Regions from separate parts of the Micromonospora sp. WMMA1949 genome, predicted to be linked through region 1. Evidence: riboswitches for the same ligand, from Rfam matches in the RefSeq annotation. Region 1 holds a riboswitch; the other holds the start of a gene.
The links. A riboswitch is a leader RNA that binds a small molecule or an ion and turns the genes downstream of it on or off. The one in region 1 is predicted to bind cyclic di-AMP.
Positions count from the first base shown of each region.

Region 1 (4,110 bases):
TGGGTCGTCGCCGCGCTGTGGATCCCGGCCGAGTTCTGGGCGGCGCTGCTCGCGGTCGCATACCTGCTGGTCATCGCCGCCGCGGCGGACGCCGACGTGCGCGGCCGGCCCACCCCCTGGCGGTCCCGCGCCATGGTCTGGCTCGGCGAGGTGTCGTTCGCCTTCTACCTGGTGCACGTGCTGGTCATGGTCACCGTGCTGCGGCTGACCGGGCACTGGGGGAGCGGCCTGCCCGGCTGGCGCGGCCCGCTCGCGGTCCTCGGCTTCCTGGTGGTCACGCTCGCGCTGGCCGCCGCGCTGCACCGCTGGGTGGAGGTGCCGATGATGCGCCTGCTCGGCCCGTCCCGCCGGGCCCGCGCCGCGTCCCGCATGCCGGCCGCCGCGCCGGCGGTGCCGGCTCCGCGCCGGGCCGCCGACGACGCCGCCGGCCCGGCCGCCGACGGCGGCGCGACGTCCGTCGCCGGTCCGGGCGAGGGCATCGAGTACGCCGGGCGGCGTCGCCCGGACTGACACGCGCACCCCTCGGCCGGTCGATTCGCGACACGCCGTGCGGCGGTGCGTTCGTGGGGGTTCGGCGGTAATTTGTACCCGTGCTTCCGATCGCGCTCACCTGCCCCGTGTGGTGGGTGGCGCGCTGGACCGCCCGGATGCTCGCCAGTCTCGCCGTGGTCGTCGCCTGTTCGTTCGGCGCCGCCACGCTGCCGTCCGGTGTCGCCGCTGCCGCCCCGGCTCCGGCGGCGGCCGTCCCGGCGTACCCCGTCGCCGGTGCCTCGGCCACCGCGCGGCCGGAGGCCGACCGCGCGGCCGAGCGGCAGGCCCTTCCCGCCGGTGTCCCGGCGCCCGCTCCCCGGGCCGTCGACCCGGCCGCACCGCAGCCGGTCCCGGCCGGCCGGGTCGCCGCGCCGGCCGGCCCGCGGGCCCCGCCCGCCCGCTGATCCGCCCCCGGGCCACGCCCGTTCACCGCACCCACCGAACGTCATCCCCGCACCCGCCCCGGCGGCCCGTTCCACCGGCCCGCCCCGGCGAGGTCGTGCGGGTCCTCCCGCCAGGTTCTTCCCGTGAGGTGCCGACCATGTCGCAGACCGCCCTGTACCACTTCCTCACCGCGGTGCCCGAGGCCGCCGCCATCTGGTCCTTCCTGCTGCTGCTCGCCCTGGGCCTGCTCGCCGCGCTCGTCGCCCGGCCGGAACGCGACCCCGAGCCGGACGCCGCCCCCGAGCCGGACGCCGATGCCGCCCGCCGCGACGATCTGGTCCGCTACGCCGAGGAGGTGGCGGTGGCCGCCGCCGGGGCCGCCCAGACGGCCCGTCGCCGCCGGGAGCGGTGGCTGGCCGCGCAGGACGAGGCGGACCGGGCCTGGACCGCGTACGACGAGGCGGACAGCGCCGCCCGCCGCCTGGCCGGCGCCGCCGCGCTGGGTGCCCCGCGCACCCCGCGCACCCCGGGTGAGTACGCGGCCCGGGAGCGCTGGCTGCACCACGCCGCCATGACGGCGCACTGGCGGGGCGACCTGACCGCCCGTCAGCTCGCCGACGTGCTGGCGCACCGCAACGGGTGGGATCCGCGCCGGCACCCGGCCGAGCAGGAGATCGTGCTGGCCCGCACGGTTCGGGACGGGCGCCGGGCCGGATGGGAGCGCGCCGCCGCGCGGGAGCGGACGGCCTGGCGGGACGCGGAACTGGCCGCCGAGGCCGCCCGGACCCTCGCCGCCGAGGCGTACGCGGCAACCGTGGCCCTGCGGCCCGCCCTGCCGTACCGGAGCACGACGACGAGCGCCCTGCCGGTGCCCGCGGCGGCCCGGAACGCGCGGTGGCGCCCGGCCCGGGTCGGCTGAGGCGCCCCGTCTCGACCGAATTGTTACCCGCAATGTGGTGAGCCCGGTCACCCAGGCCGCCGAATCGGGCGCGGGGCGCAGAACGGGTCATCGAGCCGCGCAATTGCCGGTCGGCTGCTCGCCGTCTGTCCGGTTTCCGCCGCCAGGTGCCGTCGAAACTGCTTGTCCCATTGAGTGAAGTCAGTAACCGGGTGTTCCGAAATCCGTTACCGCGGATCACGTTTACGCAGGTGGGAGCGCTTGGCATGGGACATACCCACCGGTAGTGTCGGCGCGTCCGATGCGGTAATCGATCGCCGACGGCGACGCCGCACCGACCCGCCTAATCGAGTTCCACGAACCGGGGACCCATGAGCACCATCGGGGTGAATCCGCGAGCCCACGGCCCGCGGTAGGGCGTACTTCCCGCCCGAATCCGTCAGCTAACCCGGTCGGCGGCCACGGAAGGAGTTACCCCTCTTGCCCACCCCTCGATCGTCCCCCCGCCTCCACGGCACCGCGGTGCCCGCGCTCGCCTGACGCGCGACCGGCAACCGCCCCCTGGGCGCCCGGCATCACGGGCGTTCCCGATCCCCCGGCCATCCGGCCCCGCCAGCACGTGTGAGTTCCTCCGCGTGCCGGGCCGGCGTGTGCCGCTCACGCCCCGTGGAGGATTTCGTGAAGCACCACCTGAAGCGTCAGCTGCGACGGATCGTCACCGAACGCCCGTACCAGATCATCGCCGGATCGGCCGCCGCGCTCGTGCTGGCCGCCGGTGCCGGCACCGTCGCCGCCGCCGGTGACGACGCCCCGGTCCAGGAGAACACCGCGGCGGTCGCCGATCTCGGCGCCGCCCGCCTCGGCGAGCAGCCCGCCAGCCGCGGCGAGGCCCGCATCGCCGTACCGCCGGCGTCGCCCAGCGCCTCGGCCGCGCCCAGCGCGTCGGCGAGCGCCTCCCCGTCGGCCAAGGCGGCGGCGGACCCGGACCTCACCCGGAAGGCCAAGCCGAAGCCGCCGTCGAGCAAGTCGCTCGACTACGACTACCAGGCGCAGATCAACTACTTCTACTGCGGCCCGGCCGCCGTGCGCAACGCGCTCAGCGCCGCCGGCATCGAGCGCAGCCAGGACGCGCTCGCCGGCCCGCTCGGCACCACCGAGATGGGCACCAACTCCGCCGAGGACACCACCCGGGTGCTCAACCAGCAGGTCAAGGGCAACCCGTACCGGACCCGCATGATTCCCGGCACCGCCACCCCGGCCCAGATGGACCGGCTCCAGGCCGACGTCGTCGAGGCGATCAGCAACGGCCGCGCGGTCGTCGCGAACGTCGCCGGTACCGCCACCGACACCAACGGCGGCTGGCACTCGTTCCCGGGCGGCCACTACGTCGCCGTGGTCGGCTACAAGGACGACGGCCGGACCGTACGGATCGCCGACTCGGCCGACCCGTCCCTGCCCTCGTACTGGCTCACCACGATCGACCTGGCGCACTGGATCGCCAGCCGCGGCTACTCCGCCTGACCGTCCCACCCCACCCCGGCCCCGCCTCACCTCGCCCCGCTGATCTTGCAGTTGTGGCCCCGGCATAACGGGTGAGCCGGGCATCCCGGGGGCCGAAACCGCAAGATCGACGGGCTGGTGGGGGCCGGGGGCGGCGGGTTCGGTCTCGCGTGTGCGGGGCGGGCGGTGGCAGACTGCGCCAATGGGCGATACGACGGGGAAGCGGCACCTGATTCTCCTGCACGGCATGGGTGCCACCGGCGAGGTGTGGCTGCCCTGGGCGCCGCTGCTGGAGCGCCGCTGGCCCGGCCGCTGGCTCGCCCCCGACCTCGCCGGTCACGGCTGGTCGCCGCCGCTGCCCGGCTACTCGTTCGAGGCCCTCGCCCAACGCGTGGCCGACGGGCTCGGCCCGGTACGGCTCGGCCCCACCGACCGGCTGGTCCTGCTCGGGCACTCGCTCGGCGGGGTGGTGGCGCTGGCGCTCGCCGCCCGGCAGCGGGCCCTTCCGGTCGACGCGGTGGTGGGGCTCGGCATCAAGGCGGTCTGGTCCCCGGCCGAGCTGGCGAAGTCGCAGGAACTGGCCGCGCGGCCGGTCACCTGGTTCGCCACCCGCGACGAGGCGGCTCGCCGCTACCTGCGGGTGTCAGGGCTCGCCGGGCTGTTCGCCCCGGACCATCCCGTGGTGGAGGCGGGGCTGCGGCGGGAGGACGGCCGCTGGCGGCTCGCCATGGACCCGGCGGCGTTCGCGGTCGGGGAGCCCCGGCTGGCGGCGCTGCTGGCCGCCACCGACGTACCGG
Region 1 covers NZ_JAPZBG010000001.1:633,563-637,672, reverse strand. Annotated here, with positions in the region: gene O7607_RS02740 (acyltransferase family protein) at 1-510, shown strand, start outside; gene O7607_RS02735 (hypothetical protein) at 591-935, shown strand; gene O7607_RS02730 (hypothetical protein) at 1,073-1,834, shown strand; cyclic di-AMP (ydaO/yuaA leader) riboswitch at 2,144-2,286, shown strand; gene O7607_RS02725 (C39 family peptidase) at 2,480-3,334, shown strand; gene O7607_RS02720 (alpha/beta fold hydrolase) at 3,516-4,110, shown strand, end outside.

Region 2 (4,110 bases), 3.6 Mb from region 1:
GGCATCCTGGTGGTCGGCCCGTCCGGCGTGTTCGTCGAGTACATCGCCTCGGTGCTGCCCTCGCTCGGCGAGGAGACCGCCACGCTGCGCTCGCTCGGCTCGCTGTTCCCCGGCCTGTCCGCGTCCCGCACCGACCCGCCGGACGTGGCGGCGGTGAAGGGATCGCTGCGGATGCGCCGGGTGCTGGAACGCGCGGTCCGCGACGCGGTGCCGGACTCCCCGGCCGAGTTGCGCCTGCTGTACCGGGGTGAGCTGCTGCGCCTGGAACGCCCCGCGCTGGACGCGATCCGGGACCGGACGCTCGCCCGTGGGGCGCGCCGCAACGAGGTACGCCGGGCGGCGTTCGACGCCGTCCTGGCCGCGCTCTACGCCCAGGCCCGCACGCTGCGGGTGGGCCGGCTGCCGGAGCAGCCCGCGTTCGAGGACGAGATCATCGAGCGGCCGGAGTTCCGGGAGTTCCTCAAGGCGTGGTGGCCCCGGCTGCACCCACGGCACGTGCTGGACTGGCTGGCACGCCCGGACCGGCTGCGCCGCTACGCCGGGGGCGTCCTCTCCTCGGCGGAGATCCGGCTGCTCGCCGACGCGTACCGGAGCCTCGGCACCGAGGGGCTGACGGTGGCCGACATCGCGCTGCTGGACGAGCTGGACGCGCTGCTCGGCAAGCCGGTGCAGCGGGCCCGGCCCAAGCGCGATCCGTACCAGCTCGCCGGTGGCGTGCGCGAGCTGAGCACGTACGCCGACCGGCAGCGTGCCGCCCGCGCGGCGGCGCGGGAGCGTCCGGCCGACTACCGCGACTACGCGCACGTGGTGGTCGACGAGTCGCAGGACGTCTCGCCGATGCAGTGGCGGATGATCGGCCGGCGCGGCCGGCTGGCGTCCTGGACGGTGGTCGGTGACCCGGCGCAGACGGCCTGGACGGGCGATCCGCAGGAGCTGGACCGTGCCCGCGACCAGGCGCTGGGGCGGCGCAAGCGGCACCGCTACGAGTTGACCACCAACTACCGCAACTCGGCGGAGATCTTCGCGGTGGCGGCGGCGGAGATCCGCCGCCTTTACCCGGATCTGCCGCTGCCCGACGCGGTGCGGTCCACGGGCGTGCCGCCGGTGGAGCGTACGGTGCCCGCCGCCGACCTGCCGGCGGCCACGGTCGAGGCGGCCGAGGCGCTGCTCGCGCAGGTGGAGGGCACCGTCGGTGTGATCACGCCGGTGCCCCGCCGGGACGAGGTGGCCGGCTGGCTGGGCGCGCTCGGCACGGGCCGCCTCCAGGTGGTGACCAGCCTCCAGGCCAAGGGCATGGAGTACGACGGCGTGGTGCTGGTGGCGCCGAGCGAGATCCGGGCCGACCCGGGCTCGGGCGTACGCACGCTCTACGTCGCGCTGTCCCGCGCCACCCAGCGCCTCACCACGCTCGATCCGGTGGGGTGAGTGGCCGCGTCGGCGCCACCCACAGTTCACTTGCATACATAGCGATGTGAACATACATTGAGCCTGGCCGGTACGGGGCAGGGAAGGTGTTGGCGTGGGCGCAGGTCATGACCACAGCGGCGCGGTGGCCAACGCGGCACACCGCCACCGGGGCCGCCTCTGGGCCGCCTTCGCGCTGCTCGCCGCCCTCATGGTGGTCGAGGCGGTGGCCGCCTTCACGACCGGATCGCTCGCGCTGCTCTCCGACGCCGGGCACATGTTCACCGACGTCCTCGGCATCGGCATGGCGCTCGCCGCGATCTCCGCCACCCGCCGCGCCGGCACCGACCCGCAGCGCACGTTCGGGCTCTACCGGCTGGAGGTGCTCGCCGCCCTCGCCAACGCCGTACTGCTCGGCGCCGTCGCGGTCTACGTCCTCATCGAGGCGGTACGCCGGTTCGGCGAGCCGCCGGAGGTGCTGGCCGGCCCGATGCTCGTGGTGGCGGTGCTCGGCCTGCTCGCCAACATCGTCGCGTTCGCACTGCTGCGCGCCGGGTCGAAGGAGAGCATCAACCTGCGCGGGGCGTACCTGGAGGTGCTCGGCGACCTGCTCGGCTCGCTCGGCGTGATCGCCGCCGCGTTGATCATCACGGTCACCGACTGGTGGTGGGCCGACCCGCTCGTCGCCGTCGGCATCGGCGTGTTCATCCTGCCGCGCACCTGGCGGCTCGGCCGGGCCGCGGTCCGCATCCTGGTGCAGGCCGCGCCGGAACACCTCCAGGTCACCGCCGTGCACGACCGGCTGGCCGCCGTGCCGGGTGTGGCCGAGGTGCACGACCTGCACGTCTGGACGCTCACCTCGGGCATGGAGGTGGCCTCGGCGCACCTGACCACCGACCCGGGCGTGGACCCGGCCGGGGTGCTGGCCGCCGCCCGGGCCGCCCTGCACGAGGACTTCTCCATCGATCACGCCACGTTGCAGGTCGAGCCCGGAGCGTCAGCCGGAGTGTGCGGAAAGACCGAGTGGTGATTAGGACAGACTTAAATCACTGTGACTGCTGTAGTCTTATGCCGGTTTTGCCCCGCCTAGTGGCATTGCTCGACGGAGCCGTGCCCGGGCAGCGCCGGTAGTCTCGGTCGCGGCCGCACCCGCGGGCGCCACCGGCCCCGGTGGGGCGGCCGTCGCCTAATCGTCCGCAGGGGCGAGCCGGGGAACCACGTACGTGGGGTGCATCCGCGTCAGCGGTAGGGATCTTCCGTCCCGAACCCGTCAGCTAACCCGGTCGGCGTTGACGGAAGGACGTGTGAATGCCCCCAGTGGCACCTGTACGACGGACGGCCGCCCGGTTGGCGGCCCTGCTCGTCGCGACGCTGGCCCTCGGCGTCGCGACCGTTCCGGTCTCCCCCGCCTCCGCGGCGCCGGCGACCGGCCTGCTCGCCGCCGCACCCGGCGGCGACGACGAGGGCGGCACGCCGGAACTGCGCGCCCAGCTCGACGCGGCCAGCAAGGGCTGGCTGGAGGCGAAAGCCGCGCTGAACCGGTCGGTGACCCGCCAGAAGCAACTGAACGACCAGCTCAAGACCGTCGGCGCCGAGCTGGCCGTCCGCGACGCCAAGGTCGGCGAGATCGCCGCGGTGGCGTACCGCAACGGCCGCCTGGGCACCGCCGGGGCGCTGCTCGGCAGCAGCAGCCCGGAGGGCTTCATGGACCGGGCCGCAGCGCTGGAGCAGGTCGCCGCGCACGAGGACCGTACGCTGCGCGACCTGATCACCACCCGGGACGAGGCCACCCGCACCCGTGCCCAGCTCGACGGGGAGATCCGCGAGCAGCGCAAGCAGGTCGCGGTGATGGGCAAGCGCAAGGAGCAGGCCGAGCGCGCCCTGGAGGTCGCCAACGACCGCGCCTCGCGCAGCAGCACCAGCGGCGGCGGCAGCGTCCAGGGCACCTCCAACAAGAACGCGAAGCCGGCGCCGCGCAACTCGGACGGCTCCTGGCCGTCGGAGTCGTGCAGCGTCAACGACCCGACCCCGGCGAACGGTTGCATCACCCCGCGCACACTGCACGCGCTGCAACAGGCAAAGGCGGCGGGCTTCACCCGGTACGTCTCGTGCCACCGGCCCAGCGGCTCGGGTGAGCACCCGAAGGGGCGGGCCTGCGACTTCGCCGCGCAGAAGAACGGCTTCGGCGGCGTGGCCAGCGGCGGTGACCGGACGTACGGCAACAACCTCGCCGCGTACTTCGTGCGCAACGCCGACCCGCTCGCCGTGCTCTACGTGATCTGGTTCAAGCAGATCTGGCTGCCCAGCAGCGGGTGGAAGTCGTACAGCGGCGGCAACGGCGACCCGTCCAGCGACCACACCAACCACGTGCACCTGTCGGTGTACTGAGCGCGCCCGGAAGGGGCGGCCGGATCAGGCCGGCCGCCCCTCCAGGGTCGCCCCGAGACGCGCCGCCAGGCCCAGGTGAGCCGCCCGGGCCTGGCGGAACGCGTACCCGAACAGCGGTGCCGGTGCGGTGAGCGTGATCTCCACGTCGATGCGTACCGTGCCGTCCGGCTCGTCGCGCAGGCGGGTGTGGTTGCGGACCGTCGTCGCGGGTTGCTGACGCGCCACGGTGACGACCTCGTCCTCGCCGGCGATCAGCACGTCCGCCTGGTACGTGACCGGGAAGTGCATCGGGCCGAGTTGCAGCCGGTCGGTGATCGC
Region 2 covers NZ_JAPZBG010000001.1:4,195,198-4,199,307, reverse strand. Annotated here, with positions in the region: gene O7607_RS19900 (HelD family protein) at 1-1,425, shown strand, start outside; gene O7607_RS19895 (cation diffusion facilitator family transporter) at 1,520-2,434, shown strand; cyclic di-AMP (ydaO/yuaA leader) riboswitch at 2,578-2,708, shown strand; gene O7607_RS19890 (coiled-coil domain-containing protein) at 2,713-3,792, shown strand; gene O7607_RS19885 (SRPBCC family protein) at 3,817-4,110, opposite strand, start outside.
Region 2: another riboswitch for cyclic di-AMP. It lies ahead of O7607_RS19890 (coiled-coil domain-containing protein); the one in region 1 lies ahead of O7607_RS02725 (C39 family peptidase).